DNA from 2 places in the Paenibacillus guangzhouensis genome. Region 2 is predicted to be linked to the other one. Evidence: riboswitches for the same ligand, from Rfam matches in the RefSeq annotation. Region 2 holds a riboswitch; the other holds the start of a gene.
The links. A riboswitch is a leader RNA that binds a small molecule or an ion and turns the genes downstream of it on or off. The one in region 2 is predicted to bind ZMP and ZTP.
Positions count from the first base shown of each region.

Region 1: linked by a shared signal. The riboswitch ahead of rpiB (ribose 5-phosphate isomerase B) and the one ahead of GCU39_RS18585 (bifunctional 5,10-methylenetetrahydrofolate dehydrogenase/5,10-methenyltetrahydrofolate cyclohydrolase) in region 2 are both predicted to bind ZMP and ZTP.

Region 1 is NZ_CP045293.1:6,003,055-6,006,463, reverse strand. It holds gene GCU39_RS27065 (serine hydroxymethyltransferase) at 1-798, opposite strand, end outside; gene GCU39_RS27060 (TIGR01440 family protein) at 850-1,407, opposite strand; gene rpiB (ribose 5-phosphate isomerase B) at 1,450-1,902, opposite strand; ZMP/ZTP riboswitch at 2,054-2,135, opposite strand; gene GCU39_RS27050 (low molecular weight protein arginine phosphatase) at 2,188-2,763, opposite strand; gene GCU39_RS27045 (manganese efflux pump MntP) at 3,002-3,409, opposite strand, start outside.
Region 2 is NZ_CP045293.1:4,135,778-4,139,186, forward strand. It holds gene GCU39_RS18580 (cyclodeaminase/cyclohydrolase family protein) at 185-820, opposite strand; gene GCU39_RS18585 (bifunctional 5,10-methylenetetrahydrofolate dehydrogenase/5,10-methenyltetrahydrofolate cyclohydrolase) at 823-1,674, opposite strand; ZMP/ZTP riboswitch at 1,771-1,856, opposite strand; gene htpG (molecular chaperone HtpG) at 2,068-3,409, shown strand, end outside.

The DNA of each region.
Region 1 (3,409 bases), 1.9 Mb from region 2:
CGAAGCGATGACGTGCATGAGTGGTCCACCTTGTGTACCTGGGAATACTGCTTTATCGATCGCTTGTGCCCAAGCTTTGCGGCATAAAATCATACCGCCGCGAGGTCCGCGCAATGTTTTGTGCGTTGTTGTCGTAACGAAGTGTGCATGCGGCACTGGGCTTGGGTGCAAACCAGCTGCAACAAGACCTGCGATGTGCGCCATATCGACGAAGAACAACGCGCCTACATCATTTGCGATCGCTGCGATTTTCTCGAAATCAATGATGCGCGGGTAAGCACTAGCACCTGCAACGATCATGCGAGGTTTATGCTTGAACGCTGCTTTGCGCAGATCTTCATAATCGATGCGGAAGTCTTCTTCCGATACACCGTAAGCAACGAAATTGTAGAGCAATCCAGATGCATTCACTGGGCTGCCATGCGTTAAGTGACCGCCATGTGCCAGGTTCATACCAAGAACCGTATCGCCAGGTTGCAATGCTGCAAGGTATACCGCCATGTTCGCTTGTGCACCGGAGTGAGGTTGTACGTTGGCATGCTCGGCACCGAACAATTCTTTGGCACGGTTTCTAGCAATATCTTCTACGATATCAACATGCTCGCAGCCGCCATAGTAGCGCTTGCCTGGGTAGCCTTCTGCATACTTATTCGTAAGAACTGTACCCATGGCTTCCATAACCGCTTCGCTTACAATGTTCTCCGACGCGATCAACTCAATGTTGTTGCGTTGGCGTTGAAGCTCAAGGTCCATTGCTTTCAATACTTCGGGGTCTGCTTGTCTCAATTGATCTACCATTTCCAATTCCTCCTCATGATTAGGCGGAGCTAGGCTCCAATATATTGAGTGCTAGTTGCACGTATAAACTGCTCGTTCGCCGCCGATAAGCTTCGGTCTCGTACGCGCCATCGTGACGCGCGCTTGCCCCACCTGCTTGATCGATGGACGTACAGGGACAGCGACGCGGCGTAAATGCATGCCGATCAACGTCTCCCCGATATCGATCCCCGCATGGGCTTCGATCGTCTCCACCAGGCATGGTTCCTTCAGCTGCCGATACGCATAAGCTGCCATCGAACCGCCGGCTTTGGCGATTGGCACCGCAGACACTTCGTCTAGCCGATACGCATCTGCCGCCGCACGTTCAACAACCAGCGCGCGATTCAAATGCTCACAGCATTGAAAGGCGAGATAGAAGCCGACTTCGCTGCGCACCTTCTCAAACCCTGCGTACAACTCGGCCGCTATCGCTTCTGCACCGCCCGTCCCGATCCGTTGACCAACGACTTCACTGGTGCTCGTGCCGATCACGACAATCTGCCCAGCTCGAATCGATGCGACCTCGACAAGCTCGCGTATAATCTGCTCGACCTGCTGCTGAATGGATTCTTGTTCTTGTTGATTCATCGTAACCGTCTCCTTCCACTTCTTCATGCTGAAAAAGATCGACTAGGAACGATACTGCTGCTCGATTTGATTAACTTTGTTCACGCGGTTCACGTGACGAGGCCCTTCGCTAAACGGTGTATCGAGCCATACTTTAACAATTTCCTCCGCGATGCCTGGACCGATGACGCGTTCCCCCATCGCAAGAACGTTCGTATTGTTATGTTCCCGCGTTGCTTTTGCCGAGAAAAGATCGTGCACAAGCGCACAACGGATGCCTGGAACCTTATTCGCTGCGATGCTCATGCCAATGCCTGTTCCGCAGACAAGAATGCCACGATCCGCTTGCCCCTTCACCACTTGCTCGCATACCGCAATCGCATAATCCGGATAATCAACCGAATCTGTGCAATTGCAGCCAAGATCCTCTACATCATGTCCTAATGAACGAATAACTTGAATTAACCCGTCTTTGAGAAGCGTTCCTGCGTGGTCTGCGCCAATAGCGATTTTCATAGTCGTTCCTCCTGCTACCCCATCGTAATCATATTCCATACTCGGATGTGTTCAGAAAGTCGGCTGACTTTATAAACAACCTACTATAGTATACCTAATTTCTGGGGAAAAAACGAAAAAAAGAGCAGGACGCGTCGAATTCACGTCATTGCTCTTTTGCCCAGGCGACCGGCCGTATGTTCCGATGCTCCACCGTGGTAATGTCCACTTCGTCGCCAGTTACATCGGATCTGTCTCGATAGGTTCATCATATCGTATACGAACTTGAAAATCAATGGTGTATTTTCAGCCTTGCGTACGCTTCAGCAGCTTCAACAACGCGCTATGAATCTCCGTCAGACAATGACGGTACTCCGTAAGGGAACCGCCATAAGGATCACGAATATCAAAGTTCGGAATGCGCTGCTGAAGGGCGATAATCGCTGCGCGGTCGGAATCTGGAATCGGTTCTCCTAAGGCATGTTTCATCTGCCAGTCAGCAATACGCTCTTCCAGCGTAATCATATCTCGAATGACTTGCTCGTCCATTTCCACATATTCTTTGAGGGTATAGATCTGATCGATTGAACCAGGAAACTGCTGCACAACGTGCTGCTTATGTCCGCTTGTCATCGTCAAGATCAGGTCTGCCCAATCGACCTCACGGCCCGTAAGCGGCGTAGAGGAGGCACCTGCCGCATCGATCTGATGATCCTGCAGCGCAGCGACGGCATTCCTCGAGATCGACGCCCCGTGCGATGCAGCAACACCTGCTGAACGAACTTCAATATCTAAGTTTGCATCCTTCGCAAGCTTGCGCAGCAATGCTTCTGCCATCGGACTCCGGCATGTGTTCCCGGTGCATACGAATAAGATGTTCATCACACGCTCAACTCCTTTTCGCTTGCTAGATTAAATTCGGTTCTGTAGTGGTTCAATATAATCGCTGTTCAAAAGTCGGCTTTTCAGCACCGAGAAGGTTGTGTGAATCCGAAGAAGGAGGAATGGAGTTTAGGCCAAACCTAAATGAATACCGGACTTCAAGGATGAACGCAAGATTCGATGTCGAATCCGCTACTTCAAACACTTCGTGATCAAAAGATGACTTTTGAATTACCTCTTACAGGATAAATAGTACACCAAATGTAAACAAAATGACACCGCCAAACGCCTCGCCATATTCGCTAAGCCGGTGGCTGACTCGACTGCCAAGCAACAATCCCAAGATCGACATCATTCCGCCGAACAGTCCAAAGGTTAAAATCGTCAGCCATAAATTAATCTGGAACATGCCTAAGGATACCCCAACTGAAAAGGAATCGATACTAACGGAGAGCGAAAATAAAATAATCGCCCAGCCGCTTCGGTAATCAATCGATTGCGCAGCATCTCCCCGCAAGGAGCTATATATCATATGTCCGCCCAGCAATAGCAATAGTCCGCCTGCAGCTAACGTGGCAACACTCCCAAGCAGCGATCCCACATATTGCCCCATGAACAATCCCGCTAATGGCATCATGATGTGGAA
Region 2 (3,409 bases):
CTCATAGATATTCTCCGTTACGCAAAAGGGCATACGACCCCCTTGATAGCTGGCACGCGTGTTACCCAGCCCGGAGACTATCTACCTCGCATCATTTGGAATGCCATGTTCCGTTCACCTCAATTTGGAAGAATACTTCAAGTATACTCGGATTTCTCCGGTATTTTCAAGAACGCAGCGGTCGTTACACGCCCATACGGGTTCGTACCGTTCCCATCGTCTCCTGCTTCAGCCGATCGATATCCGTCATCAATCGCGCGATGGAATCATGATACTGCTGTTTTAACGACGCATCCTTCAGCGACACCAGATTGATCTGTGCCGTTAGCAGCGCCGACGATGCAGCAGCCTCAAGCAAAATCGCACTAATACCAAGATCCGATAGCACATATGGGTTGCAGCAATCAACGATCCCTTTCGCATGGCGTATTCCTGCAAGACACGCCTCGATCAGACGAAGCGGGACATCGATCGCCTGAATTGTCGCTTGTTCCATCGCCGCAGTACGCGCTGCCCGCTCCTCTTCCGTGTTCCGCGGCAGTTTCAGCGCCGCCATATACTGCTCGAAGCAATCAATATCCTGCGCGAGCAGTTGCTCATAAATTGCCGTGAGTTTGTTCATCCGGTCTAATGCCTCTAGCATTTGCTCTTGATAGGCTGCATATTTCTCGCCTAACGACAGATTGCCGACCATCGATGTCATCGAAGCGCCCAAGGCCGCGACAAGCGCAGCCACACTGCCTCCCCCTGGTGTCGGACGAGCGCTCCCGGCTTGCTCGACAAAAGTCCGAATCGATTGATCCCATAGATTCGTACGCATGATTACTGTACCCCCTTCTGTAGGCGAATCGCCTTCGTCAGATTCTGATAGAGAATCGCTGTCGTGAGCGTCCCAACCCCACCTGGTACAGGAGATATGGCTTGCACCTGTGTAGCTACCTCCGGCGATATATCTCCAACAATTTTGCCGTCCACCGTCTCATTAATGCCAGCGTCGACCATCACGAGGCGCTCATGCACCATATTCGGCTGAATCATATGCGCACGTCCTACGGCAGCAATCGCAATGTCTGCATGGCCTAGATGCATCGCGAGATCCTTTGTTCTCGAATGGCAGACCGTCACCGTCGCTTGTTCATGCTGAAGCAGATGGAATAATGGGAGCCCTACCGTCTGTCCACGGCCGATCAAGGTCACGTTTTTCCCTTCCAGCGTATAACCGTAATGCTTCAGGAGCTGGATGCATGCCTGAGGTGTCGCCGGATAGAGTCCCGCTTCTCCTGTAATGGTCGCCCGCTGATTGCTCGGGGTGACCCCATCGATGTCTTTCCAAGGAGCGATCGCATTCACGATGGTTGACGCAGATAGATGCTTCGGTAGCGGTAACTCCAGCATAATGCCGTGCACGCCGGCATCCTCATTCAGTCGCGCAACCTGCTGTATGATCTCCTCTTCGCGCACCTCCACCGGATACGTATAGAGATCGTAGGTAATCCCAAGCCGCTGTGCAATCTTCTGTTTGGACTGCGCATAATAGGCGGATGCCGGGTCTCCTTCCACTAAGATGACAGCCAGGCGAGGCTCATATCCCTCGTCCTTCCACCCATCCACCTGCAGCTTCACGTTCTCATACACGAGATCCGCCGCTTCCTTCGCCTTCATGATTGTTGTCACATCGACAACCTCCTTCTTGAGATAATTCATACATTGTCGTATGAAAACAAAAAAAAGCATTCACAGCAGACTCGCATGTCGCGATTCTTCTGCAAATACTTTTCCCCAGGCGAACGGATCGTTAGATCGGGAGGCTTCCTCGTGGTTCATTCCACTCAATTTCGCCAGTCACATCCCGCTTTTGTATGTATTGTAGCAGAGATGGCCAGAAGATGCACCCACGAATTGTCTGCTCCGACGTGCCCTGCGCTATTGACACCCAATTTTGGAATATGGTATATAAAAATAAGAATTAGCACTCAATGATTCAGAGTGCTAATCACAGTGTAGACGTATGACATAATTAGAGCAGCGACACATATCTGACCTTTAACCTTGAGAGGAGATTTATTCATGACGAAGAAGCAATTCCAAGCCGAATCCAAACGATTACTTGAAATGATGATTAATTCCATCTATACGCAGCGTGAAATTTTCCTGCGCGAGCTTATCTCGAACGCGAGTGATGCGATCGATAAAATGTACTATATGGCGCTAAGCAACGATAGCCTTGTCTTCGATAAAGACAACTACTTCATTAAAGTGACGGCGAACAAAGAGGCTCGTACATTAACGATCACCGATACAGGGATTGGGATGACGAAGGAAGACCTTGAGAACAATCTCGGCGTCATCGCGAAGAGCGGCTCGCTCGCTTTCAAGAAGGAGAACGAAGCGAAAGACGGCCACAACATTATCGGCCAATTCGGCGTCGGCTTCTATTCGGCCTTCATGGTCGCAGACGAAGTGAGAGTATACAGCAGAGCCTTCGGCAGCGACGAAGCGTATGTCTGGGCATCGTCGGGTGCAGACGGCTACACGATTGAGCCGTCCGAGAAAGCGACTGTAGGTACAGAAATCGTGCTCCATATCAAGCCGAATACCGAAGAAGATTCCTATGATGAATATTTGGAGGAATACCGCCTCAAATCGATCATCAAGAAATATTCCGATTTCATCCGTTATCCGATTAAGATGGATGTGCATGGGAAGCGTCCGGTTGAAGGCAGCGAAGAACTGGAAGACTATCAAGAAGAGCAGACCGTGAACAGCATGGTGCCAATCTGGCGCAAAAATAAGAACGAACTGACAGCCGAAGATTACGAGAACTTCTACAATGAGAAGCGTTACGGCTTCGACAAACCGCTGAAGCACTTGCATATCAGCGCAGACGGCGCGGTCGTGTACAACGCGATTCTCTACATTCCTGAGAATACGCCATTTGATTATTACACGAAGGAATATGAGAAAGGTCTTGAGCTCTACTCGAACGGCGTGTTAATCATGAATAAATGCGCAGACCTGCTGCCAGACTACTTCAGCTTCGTCAAAGGACTGGTTGATTCGGAGGATCTCTCCCTCAACATTTCCCGCGAGATGCTGCAGCATGATCGTCAGCTGAGCTTGATCGCCAAAAATATTAAGAACAAAATTAAGAGCGCTCTAGCAAGTCTTCTTAAGGATGAGCGCGAGAAATATGAGCAATTCTTCAAAGCCTTCGGAAGACAGCTCAAGTACGGCGTATATAGCGACTACGGCATGAACAAAGAAACGCTGCAAGACTTGCTGATGTTCTACTCTTCCACCCAGAAGAAGATGGTGACGCTCGATGAATACATTTCGCGCATGCCGGAAGAGCAGAAGTACATTTACTATGCAGCAGGCGATTCGGTTGAGCGGATCGAGAAGCTTCCTC